One region of the Neopoerus faecalis genome, then DNA from elsewhere that is predicted to be linked to it. Evidence: predicted binding sites of a transcription regulator. Region 1 holds the regulator's gene; each other region holds the start of a gene.
What was found. The regulator Rex, encoded in region 1, represses fermentation and respiration genes when NADH is low (regulators of the CRP and FNR family bind a similar motif). The targets are predictions, from matches to a motif close to ATTGTTAANNNNTTAACAAT.
Positions count from the first base shown of each region.

Region 2: a site for Rex is predicted at 4,660-4,679, ahead of PY311_RS08705 (acyl-CoA dehydrogenase). Genes of this name have one in related genera too.
Region 3: a site for Rex is predicted at 6,471-6,490, ahead of PY311_RS10785 (butyryl-CoA:acetate CoA-transferase). Genes of this name have one in related genera too.

Region 1 is NZ_JARFXX010000004.1:256,565-264,693, forward strand. It holds gene fabZ (3-hydroxyacyl-ACP dehydratase FabZ) at 1-5, shown strand, start outside; gene PY311_RS07080 (MarR family winged helix-turn-helix transcriptional regulator) at 77-541, shown strand; gene PY311_RS07085 (nucleoside deaminase) at 594-1,064, opposite strand; gene PY311_RS07090 (TIGR00266 family protein) at 1,253-1,930, shown strand; gene PY311_RS07095 (DNA adenine methylase) at 2,068-3,186, opposite strand; gene PY311_RS07100 (hypothetical protein) at 3,265-3,684, opposite strand; gene PY311_RS07105 (hypothetical protein) at 3,942-4,199, shown strand; gene PY311_RS07110 (hypothetical protein) at 4,278-4,421, opposite strand; gene PY311_RS07115 (S-layer homology domain-containing protein) at 4,510-5,595, opposite strand; gene PY311_RS07120 (redox-sensing transcriptional repressor Rex) at 5,610-6,239, opposite strand; gene PY311_RS07125 (tripartite tricarboxylate transporter permease) at 6,532-7,767, opposite strand.
Region 2 is NZ_JARFXX010000006.1:116,730-124,858, forward strand. It holds gene rpoC (DNA-directed RNA polymerase subunit beta') at 1-1,662, shown strand, start outside; gene PY311_RS08685 (hypothetical protein) at 2,219-2,389, shown strand; gene PY311_RS08690 (polysaccharide deacetylase family protein) at 2,588-3,301, shown strand; gene lexA (transcriptional repressor LexA) at 3,303-3,911, opposite strand; gene secG (preprotein translocase subunit SecG) at 4,152-4,382, shown strand; gene PY311_RS08705 (acyl-CoA dehydrogenase) at 4,791-5,936, shown strand; gene acrB (acryloyl-CoA reductase electron transfer subunit gamma) at 5,958-6,758, shown strand; gene acrA (acryloyl-CoA reductase electron transfer subunit beta) at 6,778-7,887, shown strand; gene PY311_RS08720 (transketolase family protein) at 7,963-8,129, opposite strand, start outside.
Region 3 is NZ_JARFXX010000010.1:37,817-45,945, reverse strand. It holds gene PY311_RS10820 (D-alanyl-D-alanine carboxypeptidase family protein) at 1-44, shown strand, start outside; gene PY311_RS10815 (pseudouridine synthase) at 69-779, shown strand; gene PY311_RS10810 (MurR/RpiR family transcriptional regulator) at 975-1,838, shown strand; gene PY311_RS10805 (BaiN/RdsA family NAD(P)/FAD-dependent oxidoreductase) at 1,831-3,075, shown strand; gene cmk ((d)CMP kinase) at 3,091-3,765, shown strand; gene PY311_RS10795 (lysophospholipid acyltransferase family protein) at 3,762-4,421, shown strand; gene PY311_RS10790 (bifunctional 4-hydroxy-3-methylbut-2-enyl diphosphate reductase/30S ribosomal protein S1) at 4,412-6,361, shown strand; gene PY311_RS10785 (butyryl-CoA:acetate CoA-transferase) at 6,578-7,921, shown strand; gene PY311_RS10780 (manganese catalase family protein) at 7,969-8,129, opposite strand, start outside.

The DNA of each region.
Region 1 (8,129 bases):
AGTGACGCTCTTGCCTTTTCCTGCCGGAATGGGTATACTGAAACCAAGGTTGAATTCCGCAGGAGGGGGACACATCATGCTGAATCAAGCATTTAATGAAGTGTATACAAAGTTCAAGCTGCATTTTTATCAGGAGATTTTCCGTCGCTTTCAGGACCGGGAGGCCAGTCTCACTACCGTGGAGACCTTCTGTATGGAAAGCATCATGGCGCTGGGGCGGCCCTCGGTAAACGAGTTTGCCACCTTTATGCGAATTTCACCGCCCAATGCCGCCTATAAGGTCAACAGCCTCGTGAAAAAAGGCTATATCCGCAAGATACAGTCCCCGGAGGACCGCCGGGAATATCATCTGGAGGTCACGCAGAAGTATATTGACTACTACAACATTTCCTCGTCCTATATGGCGGAGGTCATGGACCGCATTGTGCACCGCTTTCCGGCGGAGGACTGTGCCAAGCTGGAGGAGATACTGACTGTGGTGAGCCGGGAGCTGATGCCGGAGGTCCCGCTGCCGGACCGATTGGCAGAGCAGGAAAAATAAAGAACCGCCCATGACCGGGATTTCCGGCCATGGACGGTTTTTTGTTTGAAAATCAGGATTTTTGCTCGACCAGCGGGCGGAAGTAATCGTCCAGCACAGCGAGGCAGTCCTCCCGCAGTACGCCGGAAGTGACTTTCGGCTGCCAGCCGGAGTGCTCAAATACAATGTGGGAGCAGTCGCAGCCCTCCTCATCGAAAATATGCTCCAAATCACGGTTGCTGGCGCCGTAGACCAGCCGCCCCAGCTTGACCCAGACCATGGCACCGCTGCACATAAAGCAAGGCTCACAGCTGGAATACAGCGTGTAGTCCCGCAGGTCCGTGATTCCAGTGGCGCCGCAGAATTCCCGGATAAGTCCGGCCTCGCCGTGGAAGGTGGGGTCATGCCGGGTGTGGACTTGATTTTCGTTGGTAAAAACAATTTCGCCATCCTTTACCAGTACGGCGCCGAAGGGCTCGTTGCCGTGCTCCGCGGCCGCCTTGGATAAGGCAATGGCCTTCCGCATAAAAAGCTCGTCATCCATTGTGTGTGCCTCCCTGAATGTATTGCCTCTATTGTAGCAAACCGTACAGAAGAAAGCAAGCGGCGGGGTGTGGGTTTATGCTTCTCTTGGGTATGCCCTGAGTGAAAAGGGGCTTTTCCTGTCGGAAAATATGTGGTACACTCAGCATAGAAGCCGCCATAAGGCGGAAAAGAACGGAGGAAAAGACTATGCGCTACGAGATCAAGGGCGGTGCGTTCCCGGTGGTGGTCTGCGAGCTGGCAGACGGTGAGCAGATGATCACGGAGAAGGGCTCCATGGTTTGGATGAGTCCCAATATGCAGATGGACACCCGCGGCGGCGGACTGGGGAAGATATTTTCCAAGGCGTTTTCCGGCGAGAGTATGTTCCAGAATATCTACACCGCCCGGGGCGCGGGCATGATCGCTTTCGGCTCCAGCTTTCCGGGGCAGATCAAGGCTGTGACCATCGCGCCGGGACAGGACATGATCTTGCAGAAGACTGCCTTCCTTGCGGCGGAGCCGGGGGTGGAGCTGTCCATCCATTTCAATAAGAAGCTGGGGACGGGGCTGTTCGGCGGCGAGGGCTTTATCATGCAGCGACTCAGCGGCAGCGGCGTGGCCTTTGCGGAGATCGACGGCGAGCTGGTGGAGTACGAGCTGCGGGAGGGCCAGCAGATCGTGGCGGATACCGGCAATGTAGCGGGCTTTACAGCTGGCGTGAAAATGGAAATTCAGCAGGTGCCGGGCATGAAGAATAAGCTGCTGGGCGGCGAGGGCCTATTCAATACGCTGCTTACCGGCCCAGGCAGGGTCTGGCTCCAGACCATGCCCATCTCCAGCGTGGCGGCGTCCATCCGGCCCTATATCCCTACCGGCAACGGCTGATGTACCCCTGAATGAAGCTGTAAGAAAATCCCACAGGCGTAAGCCTGCGGGATGCTTTTTTCAGATTGTCCAAAGGCAGCGGATTGCACTGAAAGATACTTGCGGCAAAAGTGCGTGGGACCGGAAGCTTCGACACGTCAGACCGGGAGGTTTGTGATGATGAGATGCTCTACGCGGCGCTCGTTCCGGCTTCTGACATTGTAGGTGTAGCGCTTGTCAAAGCTGAGGATATGGAAGTCCTTTTCATAAAGGCTGCGGATAAACTCCGTATTTTTGATGACAAGGATGAACCGGGCCGGTGTTTCCCGCAGCGCCGCAGCCAGCCGCTCCTGATCCTTTTTTGTAAAGGCGCGGCCCTCATAGTCGGAAAAATCCGTGTCATAGGGCGGATCAAGGAACATGAAATCCCGCTCCGTCAGATGGATATGCCGGAAAAAGTCCCCAAAATCCATGCAGCAAAGCTCCGTGTTGGCAAACAGCTCCCGCACCTCATCGCAGAAAATATGGTCGATTTTTGCGCGCATATTCTTCTTGTTGTAGGATTTTCCACCATAGGGGATGTTGAATTCCCCGTTGGCATTGTAGCGGAACATGGAGCCATAGCAATACTCACGGATGAAATAGAAGTTGGCGGCCCGGTAGGCGGGGGAGGGAGGCTTCTTACGATGGGCCTGCATAGCATTGTAAAGGTCCCGGAAGTACATATAGTAGCCGCAGGTAAAGCCGGTGATCAGATTTGCCTGTAGGTCCTCATCGGAAAAGGGCTTTTTTAGAGCATTGTTCCGGGTACGGCGCAGCTTGTCCAGCGCGTACCGGGTAAGGCTATTGGTAAAGGCTTCGATATCCGGCTGTAGCTTTTCGTAAAAATCCGGGGGAAGGGAGGCAACCAGCGAAGCGGACAGAGCGGCAAGGCGGCCCCTGAGTGCGTCGAGACTAAGATCCTCCCGGCAAAAGCTCTGATAAAGCTCTAAAAGCGTATCATAGCGCCGGTTACAAGCGCCAATCAGGCCGGAAAAGCTGTCACTATAGCACAGCAGCAGGTCGCGCAGCTGCTCGTCCTGCTGCTGAATCAGCGTGTAATACTCCATCAGGGAGCCGGAAATATCGTTGATGGCCGCAGCCCTCGGGCGGAGATGAAAGAACAGGGCGCCGCCGCCGAAGAACGGCTCAACATATCGGTCATATTCTGGAATATATTGCCGGATTTTTTGAATTTCCCCGGATTTTCCTCCGGGCCATTTGATAAGCGGATTCATGGAAGCTCCTATCCCTGCAAAATCGCGTGCCGCGGCCAGCGTCGGCGCGGCACACGGCTTACAGTGGCTTGGGCGGCATCAGAATAGAAAATATCTGAAAAAGCTGCCGAAGCTGAAGAGAATATTGAGAAGGATGATGGCGGCGATGATCTTGAAGATCACGCCTACCGGACTGCCGGAGGCATTTGTCTGCTTGGCAGGGCGGGAAACGGTGGGCCGGGTGGCCTCTGCGGAAAAACGCGGCTTGGCGGGAGCGGTACGCCGCGTACCCTTGGAAAGCCCCATGCGCCGGCGTTCCCGGTTTTCCTCGTGCAGCTCCTCGTGAACAAAGGAGCCGGCATGGTTTTTCTCGTTGATGCCATCCAGCCGAATCACGCTGCCATCGGCGTTGATAGCGGAGGCTTTGGGAGGCTGATTAAAGGCGCCGCACCGGGGACAGAAATCATCCACGTCAAAATTGTAAACCTTGCCGCATTCTTCGCACTTGACTCTCTGCATTCGCTTTTCCGCCTTTCCTGATAGACCGCGCCGGGGGAATAGAAATGTCCGCCAGCGCACACAACCACATTTTACTTTATTCTACCATACTGGCGCGGATTTGAGAAGAATATTTTTTATATTTCCCTACAATGGGATTTTGAGGCGAATCGAGACATCTGAACGCAGATTTTAGTTGCGGCGGCCTGTCCTTTATGGTAGAATCTGCATGAGGACGGCGGGAAGCCCGCCATAGACAGCTATGCGGAAGGGTGGTCATGATGAGCTTTTATACAGAAAGAGAAATTGCGCCTGTTGCGCTGGAAATCATTGGAAACCGGCCGGGAATCCATACCTCGGAGCTGATTGATGCAGTCCGCCAGCAGATGCGGCCTGATGGGGAGGACTGCGAAATTCTCAGCGACAGAAATGATGATAAGTTTTCGCAGAAGGTCCGTAACCTCAAAAGCCACGGCAGCATAGCGGAACTCGTGCGGACAACGGATGCGCGTGATTGTCGGTGGTATCTGCGCTGATGACCAGCGGCTGAACAGAGTGTAAAAGCAGTAGCCCCCCGCGCCAAAAGGCGCGGGGGTCGCTGCTATTTCAGAGAATCAGCAGCCGCAGCCGTTATTGCAGCCGTTGTTGCAGCCGCAGCCGCCCCAGCCACCGCCGCAGCAGCACCAGATGATAATCAGCAGAATGATGAGCCAGCAGCAGTTCCCGCCGCCACCACCGCAACCGTTATTACAGCACATATCGGAACCTCCTATGAGATTGAGATGTAGACCGTTGAGCCGGCCTCAATCCATAGTATGCGGTCCTGTGGAGATGGTGCGGCGGAATTTAAAGGCGCTCTGTGGAAACCAGTTCCCGGGCGCTGCGCCACTCGCTGCGGGTGAAAACGTCCAAGTCCATGAGTCGGTCCGCCAACGTTTCCTCGCCGCTGGGCAGCTCGGCCTCCAGCGCATAGTAGGAGATGTACACCAGCTCCGCCCGGAGGAAGGTATCCGCTTGGAGCTGTGCCGCCTCACCCATTGTCAGCACACCGGCGCTGACTGCCCGAATCAGCGTAGAGGCAAGGTCAGTATTGGAGGCGGAGCTGTAGCCCATGGCCCGGAGAACGAACTCCGTGTACTGATAGGCGTTGACCGCTCCGGCAGGCCGGAAGGAGGTGGCGGTGTAGCCGTTGGTGTAGCCCTTTTCATAGGCGTAGCCCACGTAGCGCTCCGCCTGAGAACCCTTTTCAATATCCCGGAAGGGCGTTGTGCCGGACCACGCAAGCGCTTGATCCTCCTCACCCAGAACACGGATGAACATGATAAGGGCCTGAAGCCGGGTGGGGGCCGCCTCCAAATCATAGCCCGATCCGCAGCCGGTAAAGGTGCCCTTGAAAAGATGCAGAGACTTCAGAGCAGCGGCCATGGCGTTGTAGTCCGGCCGGTCGGAATAGGTGAAGGCGGACTGCCCCTGATAGTCCAGCACGGCGGTCTTGGAGGTGACGGTAAAGGCGGCGGAGGTATCCTCGGCGACAAGATAGCGGTGTCCCACAGAAAGCGGCGCGCCGTCGGGAACAACGCTGCCGGTGGTGACATCCACCACAGCGCCGGAGGCATAGATGACCTGTGCACTGCCAGCCAGCAGAAGCGCTCCGGTTCCGGTAACGCCCTGAAGGGCGTCGCCCTCCTTCAGACGGACCTCCTGCCACAGCGCGGCGGAGCCGGCGGTCTCGCCATTTTCCGCCCGCTCACGCAGCAGGGCGTCGGAGGCGTCCAGCGCTGCGTCCACCCTTTTGTCTACAGCAACAGTAAAGGTGCCGTTGAGGTAGGAGAGGGAGGCCAGCGGGTCATCAACACCGCCGCCCGCGGCAGCGGCCCAAACGATAGCGGCCAGTCCGGCACCCAGACACAGCGGCAGAAAACGCTTTTTCATCTGCGGTTCTCCTCTCAGCGGTTGGCGATTCGGTAGCTCAGGGTCAGGAGACTGTCGGCAAAGTGGATGTTTTCAAATTTCACATCCGGCTCGCTGCTGGAAAGCTCCACATTGGTAAAGTTCCAAAAGCCCTTGATGCCAAGGCTGATGAGGCGGGCAGCCATATCCTGTGCCACGGACTGCGGCACGGTGAGCACCACAACATCAATGGTGTGGCGCTTGATGTACTGCTCCAGATCGTTGACGGAGTAAACGGGAACGCCGTTGATGGCAGTGTTGATAATGTCGGCATCAACATCAAAGGAGGCGTCCACCGTGAAGCCGCTGCTTTCAAAGGGGAAGTTATTCAGCAGTGCCCGGCCAAGATTGCCTACGCCGATCATGATGAGATGATGGTCATTGTCCACGCCTAAAATGTGGCCGATTTCGGCGCGAAGCTCCTCCACGTTGTAGCCGTAGCCCTGCTGGCCGAATTCGCCGAAGCAGCTAAAGTCCTGACGAATCTGAGAGGCTGTGATGTTCATTTCCTGTCCGAGAGAGTGGGAGGAGGTACGGATAATACCGCGGCTGCAAAGATCAGTCAACTGCCGGTAATACCGGGGCAGGCGGCGAATGACGGCATCCGAGATATTCTCTTTTTTCATGTTCTGATCACCTGTTCAAAAAAAGATAACCGCTTTTGCGGCAAGGGAGCGGCTATTATATAGGGGCTCTCAATATTTTATAGTCTTAGTTTAGAATAAAATGGCGGACTTGTCAATTTTTTTAACAATCATTTTTTGAAAAATCGTGACAGCAGTGGAAAAAGCGGAGGATGTCCGTTTTTGACCGGTTATTTCTGCTGCCGCTCATCCATGGCGGAGCTGGACGAAAAAAGCATCCCCCGGCGCATTCTGCGCCAGGGGATGAATAGGATTGGGGAATACGGCTGTACATTCAGGTATCGGACTGAATTTCCTCGCCGCCGGTGACCTTCTTTTCAAACTTGGACATGAAGATGGGGGAGAAGATGCCGATGATGCACAGGCAGATCAGCACCCAGCACACGGGAGAGGAGAACAGTACGGAGATATTGCCCTGAGAGCTGCGGGGTGCGTTCCGGAGGCCCTTTTCACCGATGGGCCCCAAAATCAGGGCCAGCACCACGGCGGCGGTGTTCAGGTCAAACTTCCGCATGAGATAGCCGATCACACCGAAAATCAGCATGACCACCATATTCTTGAAGTTCTTGTTGATGGCGTAGGAGCCGACGAAGCACAGCACCGCGACGCAGGGAATGAGGATAGCATCGGACAGGCGGGGAATCTGGGCGAAAGCCCGGCAGCCCATGGTACCGATGGACAGCATGAAGAACTGCACCAGCACGAAGCCGGCGAAGAAGGTGTAAGTCATGTCGGCATACTTGGTGGACAGCTCGGGACCGGGCTGAAGGCCCTGAATGATAAGGCCGCTCATCAGCACTGCGGTCACGGACTCGCCGGGGATACCCAGCGTCAGGGTAGGAATGAGGGAGCCGCCGGTAACGGCGTTGTTGGCGGCCTCGGAGCCGCACACGCCCCCAATGCTGCCGTGGCCGAATTCCTCCTTGTGTTTGGAGAACTGCTTGGCGTTGTTATAGCCCATGAAGCAGGCGATGGAGGCACCGGCACCGGGGAGGATGCCGATGATGTTGCCGATGAGCCAACTGTGGATGACCATGGGGGCCAGCCGTTTCTTCTCCTCCCGGGTCAGGCAAATTTTGTCGGAGAACTTCGTGACCTTGGCCCGCTCCTTGATCTTGGCCTCCATGAGAATGAAGACCTGAGACATGGAGAACAGGCCGATAAGGGCGCAGGTGGTGTTGATGCCTTCGGCAAGGAAAGACTGGCCGAACATGAAGCGCTTGGTACCGAGAATGGGGTCAAGACTGATGGTGGACAGCAGCAGGCCCAGTGCACCGGACATGAGGCCCTTGACCATGGACTTGCTGGAAACGCCCGCGATGATAGTCAGGCCGAACAGGCTCAGCCAGAAGTATTCGGCGGACATGAACTTCAGCGCCAACTGGGCCAGCATGGGGGCAAAGAAGTACAGGGAAATGCAGCTGAGAAGACCGCCCCAGAACGAGCTCCAGCAGGTGGTCAGGCTCAGAGCCAGAGTCAGCGCAAGAAGGGTAGCAAAAATTCTTTTCATACTAAATCTCCCTTACATTTTTTGGGGACTGCAAAAAGCAGACCTCTACTACGTAACCTACGTATTCTACGAAGAGAGAGGTGTCAAGAAAAAACTTCACAGAAATTTTACGAATATAATGTCAATATTCACAGCTCAACCATTTTTAACTGCTAAAAACAGAGCGAAAAACAGCAATATGCACAAGAATGCGGTACGGCGCTCTATAGTATGACCCATGAATTTAACGGGAACTTAACGAACACGGACGCACTGTATAGAAAAGGGTGGAAGCCCCGTGAAAAATGTGCTATCATAAATTAATTCTATGGGAAGAAACCAGCGCTTGCCGGAGAGACAGTATTCAATGGCTGAAGTGCAGT
Region 2 (8,129 bases), on a different contig from region 1:
GACATCGAAAACCAGTACAAGATGGGCTTTATGACCGACCATGAGCGCTATAAGCAGGTGGTGCAGGTCTGGGAGAAGACCACCGACGAGGTCTCCACCGCTCTGCAGGAGAATCTGGACCGCTACAACCCCATCTTCATGATGGCGGACTCCGGCGCCCGTGGCTCCATGAAGCAGATTCGTCAGTTGGCCGGTATGCGCGGCCTGATCGCAAACACCGCTGGTAAGACCATCGAAATCCCCATCAAGGCAAACTACCGCGAGGGCCTGACCGCTCTGGAATACTTCATTTCCAGCCGCGGCGCCCGTAAGGGTTTGGCCGATACCGCTCTGCGTACCGCAGACTCCGGTTATCTGACACGCCGCATGGTGGACGTCTCTCAGGACGTCATCATCCGCGAGCAGGACTGCGGCGTGACTCACGGCATCAAGGTCTCCCGTATCAGTGAGAACGGTCAGGTCATTGAGAAGTTCTCCGACCGTGTCCGGGGCCGCTTCCTCGTGGGCGATGTTGTGGACCCCGAGACCCGTGAGGTCCTGATTCCCAACAGCAAGATGATGACCGAAGACGATGCCAAGCTCATGGAGAGCCGTGCATGGGTCCAGCTCAATCCCCGGGAGGGCGATGTGTGTGCCTTCGACCCGGCCAAGGACGAGTATCCCACTGTCATGATCCGCACTGTTCTGACCTGCAAGGCCCACAGCGGTGTGTGCGCCAAGTGCTATGGCATGAACCTTGCCACGCAGCAGCCTGTCGGCCCCGGCGAGGCAGTCGGCATTATCGCAGCCCAGTCCATCGGCGAGCCCGGTACCCAGCTGACCATGCGTACCTTCCATACCGGCGGTCTGGCCGGCGGCGACATCACGCAGGGCCTTCCCCGTGTTGAGGAGCTGTTCGAGGCCCGGAAGCCCAAGCGTATGGCCACGCTGGCAGAGATCGGCGGCACCGTGAAGTTCGAGGAGGCTACCAAGGGCAGCCTGCTGAACATCATCATCACCGCGCCGGACGGAGACACCCGCACCTACGCCGTGCCTCACACGGGTCTGCAGGTGAAGGATGGCGATGTCATTGAAAAGGGCACCCAGCTCACCTACGGCGCACTGAACCCCCACGAGGTCCTGCGCATCCGCGGCAATGACGCAGTGTACAACTACCTCATCCAAGAGGTCCTGCGTGTGTACCGTCAGCAGGGCGTTGACATCAACGATAAGCACATTGAGGTCATTGTCCGCCAGATGATGCGAAAAGTTCGTATGGAGGATTCCGGCGACACGAAGCTGCTGGATGGCTCTATGGTGGACGTTCTGGAATTTGACGCCGCCAATGAGGAAATCGACCGCCGCAACGCGGCAGGCGAGACCAACGAGCAGGGCGAGCCTCTGCGCCACGCGCAGGCGACCCAGTTGCTGATGGGTATTACAAAGGCGTCTCTGGCCACCGATTCCTTCCTGTCCGCTGCTTCCTTCCAGGAGACGACCAAGGTTCTGACCGAGGCCGCTATCAAGGGCAAGAAGGACCATCTGGTGGGCCTGAAGGAGAATGTCATCATCGGCAAGCTGATTCCCGCCGGTACCGGTCTGCAGGCATACCACGATTTTGCCGAGCAGCTTGTGCCCGACGAGACAGTTGAGGAAAAGGAAGCCACGCTGGAGGAGATTTAAGGCGAAAAGCCCTCTGTTCAAACACGGCAGGTATCCCTTAAAAGAATAAAAGGCAGGCACCGATTTCGCATCGGTGCCTGCCTTTTTGCGGCTGGTTATGCTAACAGCAAATGTACTCGTGTGGCTTTGATTTCTCACAAATCCTTGCAACCGGCATGAGGGTATTATGTTATGCTTTTATCCATAAGAGTTGATTTTGTGGGACATAGCAAAATGAAACGAAGCTTGTATAGGGTCATATCGGGACTTGCTCTGATATGCGCGTTATTTGCCGTTTTTCTTTATTCCCGTCATGATATAGGCATAGCGGCTGCCAAACTGGAGACGGATATCCGCGGCTCATCAAAAATACAGGCCGATTGGACTGTTGACGGAAGTGTTTCCAACACAATGGCGGCCTATATTGCGTATCCGCAGGAGCGGACGGACCATTCGTTTGAATCGTCCCGGACTTTCCTTTGGCTATTTCTTTTGCGACGGGGGAAACCTTTCGAGTGTAGATAAGGAAATTCTGGCGTGCACAGTGGAGGGATACAAGGAGCAGGCGTTTATTTCCATGAACCGGCAACAGGCGGCACGGGCAGAAATTGATGACGGAAACGAAGTTCAAGTGCTGGATATTGACAGCAGGAAGCCCTTTGCAATCGTTCTGCCCGTCAATGCAGGAAGCATTACCTTTTATGATATAAACGGAAATACGCTGCTGTACCAGAGAAATCCACTTTGATCAACGGTTTATCAAAAAATTGAAAATCCGCAGCAAAAAACAGGACAGGCACAGAGATTTTTGTGCCTGTCCTGTTTTTCATGAAAAAAGAAAAAACAACCGCTGCCTGATTTTTCATGGTTTCTCTGCATTTGACAACAGTAATTTTCCCGCGCAGGCATAAACTATGTCTGAATACGGGAAGAAAGAGCGATAGGAATGCAAAAACTGCTGTCAATTTTTATTTATCTGCTGATGCTGATTTTCATAGAGTCTGCCGCCGAGGTGACGGGTGTTCCGGCCTCAGCACCGGCCGAAATTTCGGCAGAGCCGAAGTACGTGGCGCTGACCTTTGATGACGGACCTCGGCGGGATACAACGGCCCGCCTGCTGGATGGCCTGCGGCAGCGGGGGGCCAGCGCGACATTTTTTCTGGTGGGGGAGCGGCTGGCGGGTAATGAGGACCTTGTTCTACGGATGCAGAGAGAGGGGCACCAAATCGGAAATCATACCTACAGCCATATCCGGCTGGATGGCAGCGACGCGGCCGGGCAGCTGGCCGACATCGAGGAGGCTCAGCGGGCCATCTGCGGCATTTTAGGCACGGAAAGCTGCTGGCTGCGCCCACCATATGGCCTTGTGGCGCCGACGGTACAGGCCGGAATCACGGTGCCTATGGTGCACTGGTCCGTAGACCCACGGGACTGGGAAAGCCGCAATACGGACAAGGTGGTACGGGCCGTGCTGGAGGCGGTGCAGCCTGGAGATATCATTCTGCTGCACGATATTTACTCCACCTCTGTAGACGCGGCGCTTCAGATCGTGGACACGCTGGAGGAGCAGGGGTATTGGCTTGTTACGGTGGAGGAGCTGCTGATCCTTGGCGGAATTCAACCGCAGGAAGGAGTGCTGTACCGCTCCGCCGGAAAATGACTCAATACTGCCGCACCACGGCCACAACCTTGCCGAGAATCTGAGCGTAGGTACCGTCAATCGGGGAGTAGGCGTCATTTTCCGGCAGCAGCCAGACATGGCCGCCCTTGCGGGAAAAGCGCTTGACTGTGGCCTCATCGTCGATCATGGCCACCACGATCTCGCCTTGGTTACAGGTCTGCTGCTGGCGCACTACCACCAGATCGCCGGGCAGAATTCCGGCGTTCAGCATGGATTCTCCCCGGACCCGCAGCGCAAAGTGTGTGTCGCCGAGGCGACCGGTATCAAAGGTCAGGTAATCCTCAATACATTCCTGCGCCAGAATGGGGCTGCCGGCAGCCACATTTCCCACAATGGGGACCTTTCCGGCAGGCGTTTCGTCTATCTCCGGCGCGGCAGGGGCGGGATGCGTCAGGCTGATGGCACGGCCCTTGCCCGCGCCAATCTCAATGACGCCGAGATCCGCCAGCTTTTTCAGATGGAAGTGGACGGTAGACGGGGACTTCAGCCCTACGGCCTCGCCAATCTCCCGGACAGAGGGGGGATAGCCCTGTTCATGGATGCAGGCGGCGATGTAATCGTAAATTTTCTGCTGCATATTGGAGAGCATGAATGTACCTCCTGACCGGCGCTGCCTGACAGGCCGGGAATTTTCTGGCATCAGTATAGCATAATAGAACCGAAAATGCAAACATTTGTTCTATACACTGGCAAAATTTTTGCCAAGAGAAAAGAGTGCGGACATTTTGAAATTTGTACTTGAAATGGTACACGGATTGTGGTATGATTTCATTCTGTAAAATGATTTCCTGTGCCTGTACGCACGAATGAATGTTGGAGGTTTTCCATTATGAAACTTGCTGTTACGATTTTACAGTTGCTTTGCGGTCTGGCGATCATTCTGATCGTGCTGTTCCAGTCCGGCAAGAGCGAGGGCCTGTCCGGCGCCATCGGCGGCGTGGCTGATTCCTTCCTTGCCAAGAACAAGGCTCGGACCATTGATGCTAAGCTGGCCCGCGCGACCAAGTGGTTCGGCGCGGTGTTTCTGGTGCTCACTATGGCGCTGCTGATCATGAACTGATTTTTACTTAAAAAAGAGCGTGCGTAGATTTTCTACGCACGCTCTTTTTTCCATGTAAAACGGTACATAATGTGGCAGCAAAATCAGCGCCGGGATACGGAAATTTCACGGTTTTACATAAGCGACAGTTTTTTCAAAAAAATTTGTCGCTTTTAACGAGAGGCTTTTCCTTGCCTTTCTTTCAAGGCTGCGTTATAATTTTCACATAGTATCAGTGATAAAAGGCTCCGAGAGCGCAACAGGGGAGGTCTCCCGCTGTTGCATTTCTTTGAGTGCTGTTGTTAAAAGTCTGACAATGGTGTTTCACGGGTACGTTCATTCGTATTGCTTACTTCGGGTCAGGGAACCCTTTGGCACCCTCCCGGGGGACTGTAATAACCGAACAAGAAATTGTAGGAGGATCGAATCATGGATTTTCATCTGACAAACGAGCAGCAGATGCTCCGCAAGATGTACCGGGAATTCGCCGAGAACGAGGTCAAGCCTCTGGCTGAGGAGATCGATGAGGAAGAGCGCTTCCCCATGGAGACCGTCGAGAAAATGGCGAAGCTGGGCATGATGGGCATCTACTTCCCCAAGGAGTACGGCGGCGCCGGCGGCGATGTTCTGTCCTATGCCATGTGCGTGGAGGAGCTGGCCAAGGTCTGCGGTACAACTGCTGTTATCGTTTCTGCACACACCTCTTTGTGCTGCGCTCCCATTTTTGAGAACGGCACCGAGGAGCAGAAGAAGAAGTATCTGCCCGACCTGCTGAGCGGCCGCAAGATCGGCGCCTTCGGCCTGACTGAGCCCAACGCCGGTACCGACGCTTCCGGCCAGCAGACCACCGCTGTCAAGAACGAGAATGGTGACTATGTCCTCAACGGCAGCAAGTGCTTCATCACCAACGGCAACGTGGCCGATACCTTCGTGGTGTTCGCCATGACCGATAAGACCAAGGGCAACCACGGCATTTCCGCCTTCATCGTGGAAAAGAGCTTCCCCGGCTTCTCTACCGGCAAGCACGAGAAGAAGATGGGCATTCGCGGCTCCTCCACCTGCGATCTGATCTTTGAGGACTGCGTAGTTCCCAAGGAGAATCTGCTGGGTAAGGAAGGCAAGGGCTTCAAGATCGCCATGCAGACGCTGGATGGCGGTCGTATCGGCATCGCCTCTCAGGCTCTGGGTCTGGGCGAGGGCGCTGTCAACGAGGCCATTAAGTATACGCAGGAGCGTGTTCAGTTCGGCCGCCGCCTGAGCCAGTTCCAGAACACCCAGTTCCAGCTGGCCGATATGCACACCCGTATGCAGGCCGCGCAGTATCTGGTGTATGCCGCTGCTATGAAGAAGCAGAACCATGAGGATTACTCCATGGACGCTTCCATGGCCAAGCTGTTTGCCGCTGAGGCCGCTTCCGATGTGACCCGCCGCGCCGTGCAGCTGTTCGGCGGCTACGGCTACACCCGTGAGTATCCCGTGGAGCGCATGATGCGCGACGCCAAGATCACCGAGATCTATGAGGGTACTTCTGAGGTCCAGCGCATGGTTATTTCCAGCCGCTTGGGCGTGAAATAATTTAAGGAGGTAAAGGTTAAAATGAAAATTATTGTTTCTATTAAGCAGGTTCCCGATACCTCCGGCAAGGTCGCTGTCAACCCCGATGGTACGCTGAACCGTGCTTCCATGCAGACCATCACCAACCCCGATGACATGAATGCTCTGGAGGCCGCCCTGAAGATCAAGGACGCCACCGGCTGCCCGGTCACCGTTGTCACCATGGGCCCCCCTCCCGCCGCCGGTATGCTGCGTGAGGCGCTGGCTATGGGCGCTGACGAGGCCTATCTGGTTTCCGCCCGCGAGTTCGGCGGTTCCGATACTTACGCTACCTCTCAGATTCTGGCTGCCGCCATCAACAAGATTGGCGTGGAGAAGGACGATGTTGTGCTGTGCGGCCGTCAGGCTATCGACGGTGATACCGCGCAGGTCGGTCCCCAGATCGCCGAGAAGCTGCATCTGCCCCAGGTTACCTACGCCGCCGACATCCAGAAAGATGGCGATACCATTACCGTCAAGCGTATGCTGGAGGACGGTTACATGACCATCAAGGTCCACACCCCCTGCCTGCTGACCTGCATCAAGGAGCTCAACGAGCCCCGTTACATGAGCGTCGGCGGCGTGTTTGAGGCTTATTCCAAGCCCTTGACCACGCTGGGCTATGAGGACCTGAAGGACGATCCCCTGATCGATGCTACCACCATCGGCCTGAAGGGCTCTCCCACCAACATCTTCAAGAGCTTCACGCCTCCCCAGAAGGGTGCCGGCATGATGCTGGAGGGTGCTGACAAGGCCACCTGCGAAAAGCTGGCCGGCATTCTGGCCGCCAAGCACATCATCTGAGAAAGGGGATAGAAGAATTATGTCTAACTTCAACAGTGCTGATATCGCTGCTTTCAAGGATGTATGGGTGTTCTGCGAGCAGCGTGAGGGCAAGCTGATGCCCACCGATTTCGAGCTGATCTCCAAGGGCCGCGACCTTGCCGACGAGCTGGGCGTGAACCTGTGCGGTCTGCTGCTGGGCGGCGAGGGCATTGAGTCCGCCGCTAAGGAGCTGGGCGGCTACGGCGCCGACAAGGTCATTGTCTGCGAGAGCCCCCTGCTGGCTACCTACACCACCGACGCCTACGCCAAGGTCATCTGCGACGTGATCGAGGACCTGAAGCCCGAGGCTTTCCTGATCGGCGCCACCAACATCGGCCGTGATCTGGGCCCCCGCTGCGCGGCCCGTCTGCACACCGGCCTGTGCGCTGACTGCACCCACCTGGACGTGGATGTTCCCAACTACATCCAGTTCCTGCGTGAGAGCTCCACGCTGGACGTGGACTCCATGAAGTGGGATATGGAGGACCGTAACCTGAAGATGACCCGTCCTGCTTTCGGCGGTCACCTGATGGCTACCATCATCTGCCCCCGCTTCCGTCCCTGCATGGCTACTGTCCGTCCCGGCGTTATGAAGAAGAACGCCTTTGACGAGGCCAAGGCCAACGCTGTGGAGATCGTGAAGCCCAACTTCACTCTGACTGCTGAGGACATCCACACCGACGTTACCGAGGTGGTGAAGGCCGCCAAGAAGCTGGTGGACCTCATCGGCGCCGATTACATCGTGTCCGTTGGCCGCGGCATTTCCAAGGACGTTGAGGGCGGCATCAAGCTGGCTGAGGAGCTGGCTGAGGTTCTCGGCGGTGTTGTGGGCGGCTCCCGTGCCACCATCGACTCCGGCTGGCTGTCTGCCGACCATCAGGTGGGTCAGACCGGCAAGACCGTCCATCCCAAGGTGTACGTTGCTCTGGGTATCTCCGGCGCCATCCAGCACAAGGCTGGTATGCAGGATTCCGAGTGCATCATCGCCGTCAACAAGAACGACACCGCTCCCATCTTTGAGATCGCTGACTACGGCATCTGCGGCGACCTGTTCAAGGTCACTCCCATGCTGATCGAGGCCATCAAGGCTGCCAAGGCCGCGAAGTAAGCTGAAATCTAATTAAAAGAGCGCCATCCTTTCGGATGGCGCTCCTTTTTTATTTTTAAAACGGGGAAATCGGCTTTACTTCCGGCTGATTGCCTTTTTGACCGCGGCCACGATATTAACGGATCGGAGCCCGTACTCATCCATCAAAAAGTCCTGCGGGCCGACCTGACCGAACCGGTCCTGCACACCGACAAATTCCTGAATGGTCGGCGCATTTTTCGCAAGGCAGTTAGCAACCACAC
Region 3 (8,129 bases), on a different contig from region 1:
CGGAGGCGGCCTCCGCACTGGGACAGTTAAAGGGCGGCGCTTGAAATAATTGACATAGGGAGTCGGCAATGGAAGAACGACTGCAAAAAATATTATCTACGGCGGGGATTTGCTCAAGAAGGGCGTCTGAGGCATATCTGACTGCCGGCCGGGTGACCGTTAACGGAGAAGCGGCCCAATTAGGGCAGCGGGCGGACCCGGAAACAGATGTGATCTGCGTGGACGGCGTGCCGGTCAAGACCACTCCGAAGCCGATCTACGTCATGCTGAATAAGCCCCGCGGGTATGTGACAACGGTATCGGATGAGCAGGGGCGAAAAACGGTGATGGATTTGCTGCGTGGCATTGCGGGCCGTATCTATCCGGTGGGAAGGCTGGATATGGATTCGGAGGGCCTGCTGCTGCTGACAAATGACGGAGTGCTGGCGCAAGGACTGCTGCATCCGAGCCATGAGGTGTCGAAGGAGTACCACGTAACGGTTTCCGGCGCGCTGGAAAATGCCGCGGAGCGGCTGGCCCGTGTCCGGGATGTCGGGGGCCTTCCGATTCGCCCGGCACAGGTGCGGCTGCTGAGACAGGACGAGGGACAGGCTGTTTTCAGCATCGTGATTCATGAGGGCCGCAACCGTCAGATTCGGCGGATGTGCGCACAGTGCGGATTGAAGGTTCAGCGGCTCCAGCGGGTGCGGGAGCAGCAACTGCGGCTGGGAGACCTGCCTCTTGGAAAATGGCGCTACCTGACGGAGCGCGAGGTCGCAGACCTGAAAAACAGAGCTTAAATAGCCGCCTGCCGCGGCTATTTTTTACGGAATACGCAAATGGAAGCGAAAATCCATTTTCAAGCGGCAGGCAATGTGCTATAATCAATGCGGCTTTGAGCTTTTTTGAAAAACTATAGCTATGGATAAAACAGATCCGGCGGAAATCAAAATTTCTGCTGAGACCTGCAAGGTGTTTCAGCAGAGGAGTAAACGATGTCAAAAAGTGTACTGCATACCATTGAAGACCGGATGGCGGCCTTTTCCAAGGGGCAAAAGCGCATCGCGCATTATATTCTGGATCATTACGATCAGGCGGCCTTTATGACTGCCAGCAAGCTGGGAAAGCTGACGGAGGTCAGCGAGTCAACGGTTGTCCGTTTTGCCGCGGAGCTGGGGTATGACGGTTATCCCTCCATGCAGAAGGCGCTGCAGGAGATGGCCAGAAGCCGCCTGACCTCCACCCAGCGGATTCAGGCAGCGGAAAACAGCTACGGCGATGATATTTTAGGGAGCGTCATTCAGGCGGATATGGAAAATCTGCGTCAAATCGCCGTAAATGAGGATCGCGGGGAGTTCCGCGCCGCTGTGGAGCGCATTGTGGCGGCCAAGCACATTTACATATTCGGCGCCCGGTCCTCTACGCATCTGGCGGGGTATCTCTATTTTTATATGCAGATGATGCTGGAAAACGTGTCGCTGGTTCAGGCAAACGCCGCAGGCGAGATTTTCGAGCAGCTTTTCCGCAGCGGAAAGGGGGATGTGATGATTGCCATCAGCTTTCCCCGGTACTCAGCAGATACGATCAATGCCGTGAAGTTTGCAAAATCCCGGGGCATTGAGATCGTTGCCATCACGGATCAGCGGCAGTCCCCGGTGGCCCAGCTGTCGGAAACGGCGCTGCTGGCCCCCAGTGAAATGCTGTCCTTTATTGATTCCATGACAGCGCCCATGTCGCTTATCAACGCGCTGCTGGTGGGAATCGCAACGCGGATGGGAACGGATGTGGCAGAAACCTTTTCCATGCTGGAGAGTCTGTGGAACCAGTATGGCGTGTTTGGGAGCTCGGATGATGAGTAGAGAGATAATCGTGGTCGGCGGCGGCGCCGCCGGTATGATGGCGGCCATTTCTGCGGCGGAAAACGGCGGCCATGTGACGCTGCTGGAGCCGAATGAGCGCTTGGGAAAAAAACTGAACATTACCGGCAAGGGCCGTTGCAACGTGACGAACAACAGCAGCAATGAGGAGTTGCTGAACAATATTCCGAAGAACGGCAAGTTCCTCTACAGCGTGTTTTCCCGGTTTTCCAGCGCGGATACCATGGCCTTTTTTGAAAAGCTCGGCGTTCCGCTGAAAACGGAGCGGGGAAACCGCGTGTTCCCGGTCAGTGACCGGGCGTTCGACATCAGCGCGGCCTTGGAGCGGCGGCTCAAAGCGCTGCGGGTGAAGCTCGTCCGGGACCGCGCAGAGGCGCTTGAAATCGAAAACGGAGCAATTCAGGGCGTAAGGGGAGAGCGGCAATTCTATCCGGTGGCGGCAGTGGTGTTGGCCACCGGCGGCGTCAGCTATCCCGCCACCGGCTCTACCGGGGACGGTCACCGCATGGCGGCGGAGGCCGGGCATACGGTAACGCCACTGCGAGGATCACTGGTGCCTCTGCAGGGTATTGTGGTGCCGGGTATCCCCTGTGTGCGGCTGCAGGGCTTGAGCCTGCGGAATGTGGGACTGACCGTATTTGAAAATGACAAGAAGCTGTATACGGATTTCGGAGAGCTGCTGTTCACCCATTTTGGCGTCAGCGGGCCGCTGATTCTGTCGGCCTCCGCTCATATGCGGCATTTTGATAAGAAGCGCTATCGGCTGTCCATTGACCTGAAACCGGCTTTGGAGTCTTCACAGTTGGATAAGCGGCTGCTGTCGGACTTTGCGAAATATGCCAATTCTGACTTTCAGAATGCCTTGGATGATCTGCTGCCGCAGAAGCTGATTCCGGTGGCGGTTGAGCTGTCCGGTATCCCCGGACGCCAAAAGGTACATGACGTTACAAAGGAACAGCGGATGTCACTTTTGGAAACGTTGAAGCATTTTCCAGTGGAGATTACAGGCCCCTGCCCGGTGGCGGACGCCATCGTGACCTCCGGAGGAGTCAAAATCGGCGAGGTTGACCCAAAGACAATGGAATCAAAGCGTGTAAAGGGATTGTTCTTTGCGGGCGAACTGCTGGATGTGGATGCGTATACCGGCGGATTTAACTTGCAGATCGCATGGTCCACCGGCTATGTCGCCGGTTTATCCGCAGCGGACGCTGCAAAATAAAAGGAGAGAAGTTCATTGAGTATCAGTATTGCGATTGACGGGCCCTCCGGCGCGGGGAAAAGCACACTGGCGAAAAGTGTTTCCAAGGAGCTGGATTATTTATATGTGGACACCGGAGCAATCTACCGCACCATTGGCTATGCCGCGCTTGTCAATAAGCGGGACCCGAAGGACGCTGCTGCGGTGGCGGCGATGCTGCCGGATTTAGAGATCGGGTTGTGCTATGGGGCGGACGGGCTTCAGCACATGACCTTGAACGGTAAGGATGTGACGGAGCAGATACGCCTGCCTGAAACCTCGCTGTACGCCTCGGCAGTTTCGGCCCATCCGGCGGTCCGGGCGCATTTGCTTGAAATGCAGCGGAAGCTGGCCCGGGAGAACAACGTGGTCATGGATGGCCGGGATATCGGAACCGTGGTGCTCCCGGACGCAACGGTGAAAATTTTCCTCACAGCATCACTGGAGGAGCGGGCCCGTCGGCGCTGCCGTGAGCTGGAGGAGAGAGGAACGCCTCAGTCCTTTGAAACGGTGCTGGAGGAAATGCGTCAGCGGGATTATAACGATTCTCACCGGGCTGCCGCACCGCTGCGGAAGGCGGAGGACGCAGTTTTACTGGATACAACGGAGCTGGATTTCGGGCAGAGCCGTGAGGCACTGCTCAAAATCATCCGGGAGAGGACCGCGGGATGAAGAATGCCAAGGTGATTGAGCCCTTCGGGCTGTTCTTCAATCTGATTTTTACAGTGGCCCTGCTGATCTCACGCTTGCTGCACCCTGTATCCGTGCAGGGATTGGAGTATCTTCCGCGTCACGGTGCATTGTTGGTGGCGAACCATTCCAGTAATTGGGACCCAATTTTGCTGGCAACAGCGCTGCCAAGGGACTACCGGCTCCGGGTTATGGGGAAGGAGGAGTTGTTCCGAAATCCTGTTTTAAACTGGGCCATTCGTGTTGGCGGTGCCTTTCCCGTGAAACGGGGCGGCGCGGATATTCAGGCGGTGAAAACCGCCATTCAATCCATTCGTGACGGGCAAAATCTCCTGATTTTTCCGGAGGGAACGGTCATTCGCGACGGCATCGGCAAGGCAGACGGGCTTCCGGCCCATGCACACAGCGGTGCGGCGGTGATCGGCGTGCGTACCGGGGCTGTGTTTGTGCCAGTGTTTATGGACGGAGAAAAAAAGCTGTTCCACCGGACGCGTATTATCATTGGGGAGCCTTATACGCCCAGTGTTACCGGCCGCCACGGTACGGCGGAGGAAATGCAGGCGATCGCGGATGAACTGTTGCGCCGGGCCTATGCGCTGGGCGGTCAGCAGGTGGGAGGCAAGCCGTTATGCAGGTGATTTTAGCGGAAAGCGCCGGTTTTTGCTATGGCGTGAAGCGCGCTGTGGAGTTGGCGCAGCGGACCGCGGCGGAGACGGGCGGCTGCTGGATGCTGGGAGACCTGATTCACAACGCCCATGTGGTGCGTGACCTTGCGGACCGGGGCATCAAAAAGACCACGGAGCGGGAGACGCTGGGAGTCGGAGATACGGTGGTGATTCGCTCCCACGGAGAATTAAAGAGCGTATTGGACGCATTGGAGCGGCAGGGCGTCCACTGTGTAAACGCCACCTGCCCCAACGTGATTCGGATACAGGAACTGGTATCCAAGGCCGAGCAGGAGGGGCGTCAGGTCATTATTATTGGTGAGCCCCATCACCCGGAGGTGGTGGGAGAGGCAAGCTGGTGCGCCCATCCGCTGATCTTTCAGGGGCCGGAGGAGCTGACGCAATGGCTCAAGGGCGCTGATTTTGATGTGTCCGTACCCGTGACGGTGGTGGCGCAGACAACCTGTATTCGTGAACTTTTTGAAACTTCCTGCAAAATCCTAAAAAAACAGTGTACAAATGTGAAAATATTTGATACAATATGTTATGCTACGCGTAAGCGTCAGACCGAGGCGGCGGATATTGCCGCAAAGGTGGATGTGATGGTAGTGGTTGGCGACCGTAAAAGTGCAAATACACAGCATTTGGCAGAGATATGCCGGCAGAATTGTTCACGCGTTCTTCAAATTGAGGGGGCGGACGAGCTGTCTGCGGCAGATTTTGCGGGCTGTGCACTTGCGGGACTTACGGCCGGCGCATCCACACCGGCGGGCATCATTAAGGAGGTAAAAACAACGATGAGCGAAGAAATCAAGGCCACGGAAGGCATGGAAGAGTCCTTTGAGGAATTACTGAATCAGTCTTTCAAAACTTTAAATACAGGAGAGAAGGTAACCGGCATTGTAACGGGCATTACTCCCACTGAGGTTCAGGTGGATGTTGGTGCCAAGCAGTATGCGTACATCAAGCTCAGTGAGCTGAGCGACGATCCCAATGTCAAGCCCGAGGACGTTTTGAAGGTGGGCGACGAGGTCGAGACCTATGTTGTCCGCGTCAATGATGTGGAGGGCTATGCAGAGCTGTCCAAGAAGCGTCTGGACGCCCAGAAGATCTGGGAGAATATCGAGACCGCTGTTGAGGAGAAGACCGTGCTGGAGGGCACTGTTACGGAGGAGAACAAGGGCGGCATCGTGGTGTCTGTCAAGGGCATCCGGGTGTTTGTTCCCGCTTCTCAGAGCGGCCAGCCCCGCGGCGCCGACCTCTCTGCCATGAAGGGCCAGAAGGTTCAGCTTCGCATTACGGAGGTCAACCGTGCCCGCCGCCGCGTGGTCGGTTCTATCCGCAGCGTCACCGATGAGGCCCGCAAGGCGGCTCAGGAGGCCATCTGGAGCAGCATCGAGGTCGGTAAGCACTATACCGGCACCGTGAAGTCCATGACCAGCTACGGTGTGTTTGTGGATATCGGCGGCGTGGACGGTATGGTTCACATCTCCGAGCTGTCTTGGAGCCGTATCAAGAACCCCGCCGAGATCTGCAAGGTTGGCGACACCATGGATGTGTATGTCATCTCCTTTGATCCCGAGAAGCACAAGATTTCTCTGGGCGCGAAGGATCACAGCGTCGATCCCTGGCAGGTGTTCATGAATAAGTACGGCGTCGGCGATGTGGCCGAGGTCCGTGTTGTCAAGCTGATGCCCTTCGGTGCCTTTGCCGAGGTGGTTCCCGGCGTTGACGGCCTGATTCACATTTCCCAGATTGCCGATCACCGTATCGAGAAGCCCGAGGATGTACTCTCTGAGGGCCAGATCGTTGAGGCAAAGATCACGGCCATTGATGAGGAGAAGAAGAAAATCTCCCTGTCCATCCGTGCTCTGCTGACTCCCGCCGCCGATGATGAGGCTGTTGAGGAGTAATCCGATTTAAGAAAAGCGGCTTTCCCATATAGGGAAAGCCGCCTTTTTATGTTTGCCCAATATATACAAAAAACGCAGTATTGATATGGGCAGAGAGCACTCGTGAAATATTGTTATTTTTTTCACGTTTTGCTTGCAATATGTTTGATGATATGATAAGATTTTAACGATGAAGTATCTTGCGAATCTATGCAGAAGAATATGGAGGTTATGACAATGACTGTACAGGAAATGTATCAGCAAAAGCTGACAACTGCCGATGAGGCGGTGAAGGTTGTCAAATCCGGTGACTGGGTGGATTATGGCTGGTGCTGTAATCAGCCGGTGGCGCTGGATAAGGCGCTGGCTGCCCGTAAGGACGAGCTGTTTGACGTAAAGATTCACGGCGGCGTGACCATGTGGATGCCCGAGGTATGCAAGGCGGATGACGCCGGTGACCACTTTACTTGGAACTCCTGGCATTGCAGCGGCATTGACCGGAAGATCATCACGAAGGGGATGGGCTTCTTTGGCCCCATGCGTTATTCCGAACTGCCCCGCTTCTATCGTGACGGAAACGCCAAGACGGACGTTGCGATGATTCAGGTCACGCCGATGGATGCTCACGGCAACTTCAGCTTTGCCGTATCCGCTTCCCATCTGGGCGATATGCTGGAGCACGCAAAGACCATCATTGTGGAAGTAAATAAGAATATGCCTTGGGTCTATGGCCTGACCGGCACGGAGATCAACATTCGTGACGTGGATATGGTTGTGGAGGGCGATGATCCCGCCGTGGCCTGCATGGGTGCCTCCGGTGCTCCCACCGATGTGGATCGGAAGGTCGCCGAGATGATCGTCAACGAGATTCCCAACGGTGCCTGCCTGCAGTTGGGTATCGGCGGTATGCCGAATACGGTGGGCTCCCTCATTGCGGAATCCGATCTGAAGGATCTCGGCGTGCATACGGAGATGTATGTGGACGCATTTGTGGATATTGCGAAGGCGGGCAAGATCACCGGCCTCAACAAGCGGCTGGACCGCGGCCGTCAGGTGTATGCCTTTGCAGCCGGTACGCAGAAGCTCTATGACTACATCAAGGAGAATCCTGATGTCATGGCCGCGCCTGTGGATTACACCAATGACGTTCAGGTCATTGCGCAGCTGGATAACTTTATTTCCATCAACAACGCGGTGGATATGGACCTCTTTGGTCAGGTAAACGCCGAGTCTGCCGGCCTCAAGCATATTTCCGGCACCGGCGGCCAGCTGGACTTCGTGATGGGCGCTTATCTCTCCAAGGGCGGTAAGAGCTTCATTTGCATGTCCTCTACAGTGACCGGTAAGGACGGTACTGTCAAGAGCCGTATCGTTCCCACACTTACTAACGGCTCCATTGTGACGGACCCCCGTTCCAGCATCCATTATATCGTTACGGAGTACGGTATGGTGAACCTGAAGGGCCTGAGCACTTGGGAGCGCGCAGAAGCCCTGATCGGCATTGCACATCCCGACTTCAGAGAGGAACTGGTGCAGTCCGCGCAGCAGATGCACATTTGGAGACAGTCCAATAAGCGCTGAGTTTATAAACAAGCCCCGCCGTTCGAAAGAAGCGGCGGGGCTGTTTGTTATTTGTCGAAGCTGGGATTGAGATAGTAGACATTCTTTTGATCCAAGCGGTCCTTCGCTAACTGCAGTGCTTCGCCGAAACGCTGGAAGTGCACGATCTCACGGGCACGCAGGAACTTGATGACGTCATTGACATCCGGGTCATCGGAAAGACGGAGAA